Linked DNA regions of Bosea sp. 685. The protein of the gene in region 2 interacts with the protein of the main gene of each other region in a pairwise test. Links are inferred from orthologs where the notes say so. Each region holds a gene or a part of one and is shown on either strand. Other genes may lie near its edges.

The links.
Region 1: the proteins of nth (region 2) and mdeB interact in binary tests that used the Escherichia coli proteins (3 or more experiments, as listed by UniProt). The link is inferred for Bosea sp. 685 from one-to-one orthologs.

The regions. Positions count from the first base shown.
Region 1 is NZ_CP134778.1:118,469-122,097, forward strand. The notes cover bases 453-3,629. They hold mdeB (alpha-ketoglutarate dehydrogenase), read left to right. Parts: upstream 453-753; coding sequence 754-3,429; downstream 3,430-3,629. Other genes in these bases: RMR04_RS00605 (Lrp/AsnC family transcriptional regulator), read right to left, coding at 453-629; aceF (dihydrolipoyllysine-residue acetyltransferase), read left to right, coding at 3,466-3,629. Outside these bases: RMR04_RS00600 (LysR substrate-binding domain-containing protein), read right to left, coding at 1-92; more of RMR04_RS00605, read right to left, coding at 141-452. UniProt on the Escherichia coli protein: Component of the pyruvate dehydrogenase (PDH) complex, that catalyzes the overall conversion of pyruvate to acetyl-CoA and CO(2).
Region 2 is NZ_CP134779.1:5,389,215-5,392,968, forward strand. What follows is about bases 460-3,309. They hold nth (endonuclease III), read right to left. Parts: upstream 2,311-3,309; coding sequence 1,609-2,310; downstream 460-1,608. Other genes in these bases: RMR04_RS26410 (esterase-like activity of phytase family protein), read left to right, coding at 460-975; RMR04_RS26415 (SPW repeat protein), read left to right, coding at 1,168-1,542; RMR04_RS26425 (DUF2244 domain-containing protein), read left to right, coding at 2,331-2,870; RMR04_RS26430 (hypothetical protein), read left to right, coding at 2,934-3,309. Outside these bases: more of RMR04_RS26410, read left to right, coding at 1-459; more of RMR04_RS26430, read left to right, coding at 3,310-3,470; RMR04_RS26435 (DUF2867 domain-containing protein), read right to left, coding at 3,525-3,754. UniProt on the Escherichia coli protein: DNA repair enzyme that has both DNA N-glycosylase activity and AP-lyase activity. The DNA N-glycosylase activity releases various damaged pyrimidines from DNA by cleaving the N-glycosidic bond, leaving an AP (apurinic/apyrimidinic) site.

The DNA of each region.
Region 1 (3,629 bases), on a different replicon or contig from region 2:
CCCACCAGGGGCGCGGCTGCGCTGAAGCCTCCGGAATCGGCGACGGCCACGAACGCCCTGAGCAGATCAATCTCAAGGTCTGGGTATCTCATGCCGAAGCCTCCGCAAATCGATGAACGGGCCGAACAAGACGCGACGTTTCAGCGTTCGGGCCAAAGCTGCTCGATGGGGAGAGCGGTCTTGTACTTGACCTGTTTCAACGAAAAACTCGATCGAATGCTTGAGACGGCCTCGATCTTAGTGAGTTTGTCGAGGATGAAATCCCTCAGGGCCACCGTGTCGGTGACGACGACGCGCAGAAGATAGTCCGAGTCGCCGGACATCAGATAGCATTCCATGACCTCCGGCAATTCGATGACCACCTTCTCGAACCTCTCCAGATTTTTCTCCGTCTGGTTCGTCAGCGAAATCTGGATGAAGACGCTCACCGTGCTGCCGATCCTTTCAGGATCCAACAACGCCACGTACCTGCTCACGACACCCTTGTCTTCGAGCTGCTTGACCCTCGCGAGGCAGGGCGACGGGGAGAGTCCCACTTTTCCCGCGAGCTCAACGTTCGAGATTCGTCCGGAATTCTGAAGCTCAGCCAGAATACGACGGTCGGCTCGATCTAGCGCTGATCTCAGCATATCGTGCTCCATAATCGCAGTTTCGCAGACTAGCATGCCGCAACGGTGTTTCAAGGCGGTATATGCGGCAGGATATTCCGGCGTGAAATCGGTAGTCTCCGGCGCGTGATTGGAGTCCATCAAAATGCCTGAGAGCAGCAGTCGGGAACTTTCCACAACCTCTGGCGACGTCGATCCGAGCGAGACCTCGGATTGGCTGGGATCGCTCGAGGCCATGGCACGCGAGGAAGGAAGCGACCGCGTTCGGTTCGTGCTCGCAGCGCTGGAGCGTCGCGCCCGAGAGTTGGGCGTCCTATCCGATGCGCTGCCCTATTCGCCCTATCGCAACACGATCTCGCTGGAAAAACAGCCTCCGTTCCCTGGCGATCTCGCGATGGAGGAGCGGATCACATCGATCATCCGATGGAACGCGCTCGCGATGGTCGTGCGTGCCAATCGTGCCTATGGCGAGCTCGGGGGGCACGTCGCAAGCTATGCGTCAGCCGCAGAGATCTTCGAGGTCGGATTCAATCATTTCTTTCGCGGCGGCGGAGAGAAGGGCGAAGGCGACCTCGTGTTCTTTCAGCCCCACTCGGCACCCGGTGTCTACGCCCGGGCCTTCCTCGAAGGCCGTCTGACCGCCGATCATCTTGCTCGCTACCGCCAGGAGATCGGGGGAGGGGGGCTGTGCTCGTATCCCCATCCTTGGTTGATGCCCGACTTCTGGCAGTTCCCGACGGGGTCGATGGGGATCGGGCCCATCAGCTCGGTCTATCAGGCCCGGTTCATGCGCTATCTCCGGGACCGTGGCTTGCTCGACACCGATGGACGTCGCGTCTGGGGCGTGTTCGGCGATGGTGAGATGGACGAGCCGGAGTCCATCGCCGCGCTGTCTCTTGCCGCGCGCGAGAACCTCGACAACCTCACCTTCATCATCAACTGCAACTTGCAGCGCCTCGACGGTCCCGTCCGGGGCAATGGCCAGATCGTCCAAGAGCTCGAGTCCATCTTCAAGGGTGCCGGCTGGAACGTCGTCAAGGTGCTCTGGGGCTCCGAATGGGACGCGATCTTCGCTCGGGACACCAATCACGAACTGCTCCGGCGCTTCGCGGAAACCGTCGACGGCCAGTATCAAACGCTCGGGGCCAAGGACGGCGCATACAACGTCGCAAATTTCTTCGACGCAAACCCGGAGGTCCGGAAGCTCGTTTCCCATATGTCGGACCACGACGTGGACCAACTGAAGCGCGGCGGCCACGATTTCCGGAAGCTCTTCGCCGCCTTTCAGAAGGCCAGAGACACCAAGGGGCGGCCCACCGTCATCCTGGCCAAGACCAAGAAGGGCTACGGCATGGGCCGGGCCGGCGAATCCAGGATGACCTCGCATCAGGCAAAGAAGCTCGACGTCGAGGGCCTTCTCGCCTTCCGCGACAAATTCTCGCTGCCGCTTTCAAACGAGCAAGTCGAGAACCTAGAGTTCCTGAAACCGGCGGACGACTCCGCCGAGATCGCCTACCTGAAATCCCGACGCGAGCAGCTCGGCGGCTATCTGCCTACTCGGCGGTCCGCAGCTAGGACGTATGCCGTCCCGGCCATCGAGAGCTACGCCGATTTCGCGTTGAGTGCTGCCGGCAAGGAGATGTCGACGACGGTCGCGGTCGTTCGCCTGTTCAGCACCCTGCTGAAGAACAAGGAGCTCGGTCCCCGAATCGTGCCGATCGTCGCCGACGAGGCCAGGACCTTCGGCATGGACAACCTCTTCCGACAGGTCGGCATCTACTCGCCCGTGGGTCAGCTTTACGAGCCGGAAGATGCCGGAACGATGCTCTACTACAAAGAGGCCAAGGACGGTCAGCTTCTTGAGGAGGGCATCACCGAGGCCGGGGCGATCTCGTCCTGGGTCGCCGCTGCCACGTCCTACAGCGTTCACGCCGAGCCAATGCTCCCGTTCTATATCTACTACTCGATGTTCGGCTTTCAGCGGATCGGCGATCTGATCTGGGCAGCAGCCGATCAGAGGGCGCGGGGCTTCCTGATCGGCGCCACCGCGGGCCGCACCACACTCGGTGGCGAAGGCCTCCAGCATCAGGACGGGAGCAGTCACCTGGTCGCATCCACGGTGCCCAACTGCCGCGCCTACGATCCGGCCTACGCCTATGAGATGGCCGTCATCATCGACCACGGCGCCCGCCGGATGATGGAGGAGGGTGCGGACGAATTCTTCTACGTCACAGCGATGAACGAAAACTACGCGCAACCCTCGATGCCGGCGGGTATCGAAGGCGACATCATCCGCGGGATGTACAAGCTGTCCGGGCCGTCCGGCGGTGCCGCGGCGGTGAGGCTTCTCGGCTCCGGCGCGATCCTTCCGGAAGTGGTGGCAGCCGCGGAGCTCTTGAAAAACGACTGGCAAATCGACGCGGACACGTTCAGCGTCACGAGCTTCAGCGAGTTGGCCAGGGAGGCGCGCGAACTCGAGCGGCAGCAGATATTCTGCGGTGGAGTCTCCCCGAAGAGCCACGTTGCAACTCTGCTGGACGGCGCCGCTCCCATCGTCGCGGCCACGGATTACGTGCGGGCCTATCCGCAGCTGATCGCGTCCTACGTGGAAGCACGCTTCATCGCCCTCGGCACTGACGGCTTCGGACGCAGCGACACGCGAAAGGCTCTCCGCAACTTCTTCGAAGTGGATCGGCATCACATCGCAGTGGCGGCTCTGTCCTCGCTCGCCGCAGAGGGCAAGCTCGATGCCGAGACCGTCGCGGCCGCCATCACGAAGTACAGCCTGAATGCCATCGAGGCTCCGCCCTGGTCGCGCTGAGTTCGCGCCCCTGAAACGATAAAGGAAAGCGCGGCCATGGGCGCAAGGAAGACGATCGAGTTGCCGGATATCGGCGACTACAAGGACGTTCCCGTCGTGGAGATTCTGGTTTCCCTGGGCGACGCCGTCGGCGCCGACCAGCCAATCATGACGCTGGAATCCGACAAGGCAACGCTGGAGGTCCCGGCCCCGTTCGCCGG
Region 2 (3,754 bases):
CTCAAGGCCGATTTCGCCAGCGGCAAGATCGAACGGACCGCGACCACCTTCCTGCACGACCCCGACAAGAAGATCCCCTTCCGCATCGTCCATGAGGGCACGGAGAAGCGCTATCTGACGGGCGCGGATTTCGATCCGGAATCGATCCAGCCGATCGGCGGCAAATTCTGGATCGGCGAGGAGTTCGGCCCCTATCTCATCCGCGTCGACGCTGACGGCAAGGTCGAGGCCGTGTTCGAGACGCTCGTCGACGGCAAGCCCGCCCGCTCGCCCGACCACTACGCCGTGACCACGCCCAACGCGCCCAACCTCCCGGTCGAGTTCAATGTCCGCCGCTCCAAGGGTTTCGAGGGCATGGCGCAGTCGCCCGATGGCCGCTTCCTCTATCCGCTGCTGGAAGGCCCGCTCTGGAACGCCGAGACCAAGGGCAATGAGGAGGTCGACGGCAAGGAGGTGCTGCGCATCCTCGAATTCGACGTGGCTGCCGAGAAATGGACCGGCCGCTCCTGGTTCTTCCCGCTGGAGCAGAAGGGCCTCGCCATCGGCGACTTCAACATGATCGACGGAACGACAGCTCTCATTATCGAAAGAGATAACGGCGAAGGCACCGCCGACAAAGCCTGCGCCGCTGGCCAGAAGGGCCCCGACTGCTTCCACGACGTCGCCAAGTTCAAGCGCATCGTGAAGATCGAAATGACCGACGCCAATGTCGGCAAGCCGGTGCGCAAGGTCGGCTTCATCGACCTCTTGAAGATCGCCGACCCGGACAAGAAGGCCCGCCAAGGCGCCATCGACGGCGTGCTGCCCTTCCCCTTCTTCACCATCGAGAACGTCGATGTGGTCGACCGCGCCAACGGCATCATCGTCGTCGGCAACGACAACAACCTGCCCTTCTCCTCCTCGCGCGATCCGAAGAAGGCCGACGACAACGAACTGGTGCTGCTCTCGGTGAAGGAACTGCTCGACGCGAAGTGAGCCGCGCGCACGCCCTCCAAGTCGCGGACAGGTCAATCCGCGACTTGGAGATCTCCGCTCAAGTCATGGCCGGCCTTTGGCCGGCCATGTGCGTTTGTGAAACCTGCCCTTGAATGGCTGTTTTCACAGGACTATATTAGCGGGCACCAAGCACTCCATGTGCGAGGGCAGTGGTTTGGATGATCGACACTCATGGAGGTGATCATGTTGACCGCGAATACGGACGGCAGACGGCCGCAGGACTTGTGCAACCTCATCCTGGCCGCGTGCCTGTTCATCTCTCCCTGGATTTTCGGCTTCGTGGGCGAGGCTATGCCCACCCGAAACGCCTGGATCGTCGCCGTGGCGCTCGCCCTGGTGGCCTTCGCGGCGCTTTCGGTCTTCGCCGAGTGGGAGGAATGGGTGAACCTGGCGCTCGGCGTCTGGCTGATGGCGGCCCCCTGGATGCTCGGCTTTACCGGCAACTTCAACGCGTTCTGGACCCATATGATCCTGGGCGCCTTGACGGCGGCGGTATCGGCCTGGGCGGTCTGGGATTATCGGCACGAGCCGCACGCCACGGCCTGACCGGGCCGTGACATGACACTATGGCCCGCCGCCGCGAGGCGACGGGCTTTTTCGTGCCCGCGACGATCAGGCCACGCGCTTATCCGCGGAATCGCAGAGATCGACGAGCAGGCAGCGGACGCATTCGGGCCTGAGCGCCTTGCAGGTGTAGCGGCCATGCAGGATCAGCCAGTGATGCGCATGCCTGCCGAACTCCCGCGGCACGGCCTTCTCCAACCCCAGCTCGACCTGCAGCACGTTCTTGCCCGGCGCGATGCGCAAGCGATTGGCGACGCGGAAGACATGGGTGTCGACTGCGTGGGTGATCTCGCCGAAGGCCATGTTGAGCACGACATTGGCCGTCTTGCGGCCGACGCCGGGCAGCGTCTCCAGCGCCTCGCGGTTGGCCGGCACCTCGCTGCCGAATTCGGCGATCAGCTTTTCGCAGAGCGCGATCACGTTCTTCGCCTTGGTGCGGAACAGGCCGATCGTCTTGACCAGCTCGCGCACTTGGCTTTCGCCGAGCGCCAGCATCTTTTCCGGGGTATCGGCGAGCTCGAAGAGCTTGCGCGTCGCCTTGTTGACGCCGGCGTCGGTCGCCTGCGCCGAGAGCACCACGGCGACCAGAAGAGTGAAGGCGTTGACGTGTTCGAGCTCACCTTTGGGCTCGGGCTCGGCGGCGCGGAAACGCTCGAAAATCTCGCGGATGCCCGCCGCGCTGCGGGCGCGCGGCTTCGTGATCCCGGGGGCGGCGGGCGCGCGGCGTTTGGACCTGTTCTCTTGCATCATCGCGGCGTTATAGTTGGGCCATGAAACCCGGCAAGTCCGATTCAGCCGCGACCGGCGACGCCTCGGCCATGGCGGCCGAGCGCCCCGTCTTCGACGCAACGATCACGCCGCATCGCTCGCTGGGGCAAAACGGCTTCCGCATCGTGATGACGCTGGTCTGCCTCTCCAGCGTCGTCTCCTCGATCCCCTTCGTCGTGCTCGGCGCCTGGCCGGTGGCGGGCTTCTTCGGCCTCGATGTCGCGGCCTTGTTCATCGCCTTCCACGTCAATTTCCGGCATGCGCGCGCCTTCGAGCGGGTCATCGTGACGCCGCTCGAAGTCTTGCTGCGCAAGGTCTCGCATCATGGCCGCGAGGCGGTCTGGCGCTTCAACCCGGCCTGGACCAAGCTCGAGCGAGAGAATGACGAGGATTATGGCTTGCTGCGGCTGAGCCTGGTCTCGCGCGGGCAGCGCGTCGCGGTGGCGGGAGCACTCTCGCCGCATGAGCGCGAGGGCTTTGCCGATGCGCTCGGCGCGGCGCTGGCCAGCGCAAGGCGCGGCCCGGATTTCGGAGCGGCCTGACAGGCCCGCGTCAGGCCTGTCAAATGTCAGCTTTTCGGGTGTGACGCTTTCGGGTTGTGAGCCTTGGCCGCCATCGTCATTCCGCTGATTTCGGCTGCGATCATCGTCGGATTGATCACGACTTTGCTCGCCAGGAAACCGGGAGCGCGGATGCCGAACGCCGACGAGGATGCGCCAGGGCAGAGCGGCGATGAGCGGGTGCGCGGTTACGGGCTCGTGCTGCGCGACCAGCTCGACCGGACACCGTTCGGGCCGGAACTGCCGCGCATAGTCTGGCGCAAGCTCATGACATGCCCAACCGGAGAAGGGCTGGTGCGCGAGTTCCACCGCGATTTCTGCGGGCAGGGCCTGATCCGCACTCAAGACGGCGTCAAGCTCTGCGATATCTTCGACGGCGGCCATAATACCGGCGATGCGATCACGTCCTGGCCAAGCGAGGAGGCGTTCGTTGGCTTCTTCGCCGCGCAGTCGGATTACAGTTGCAGCGGCTGGGACGGGGCCTCGGCCGTCTTCGCGACGCAGGACGAATGGTATCGCAACAACCAGCGCCTGACGCGGGAGGGGTTGCAGGTTTTCGTCGCCGAGCTAAAGCCGCGCTGAACGGCTCGCGCCAATTTTTCACGAAAGCAATGCTCTTGATTCCAGGAGCCTGGTCTAGCCCTCCATCGCCCTTGCCGCCTGTTCCACCCTTGCCGCCTGTTCCAAATTCGCCCGCGCGATCGCGCGGTGGAACGGCGCGATTACCGCCAGGTACGTCCGCCCCAGCAGGTTATGGCAATGCACCACCGTCACCACGACTAGCTCCCGGCCGCCCGCTGCGCCCGTGCGCAGCAGGATCGCGGCTCGGAAGTCGAGATGCCGATCGTCCTCGCCCACCACCAACT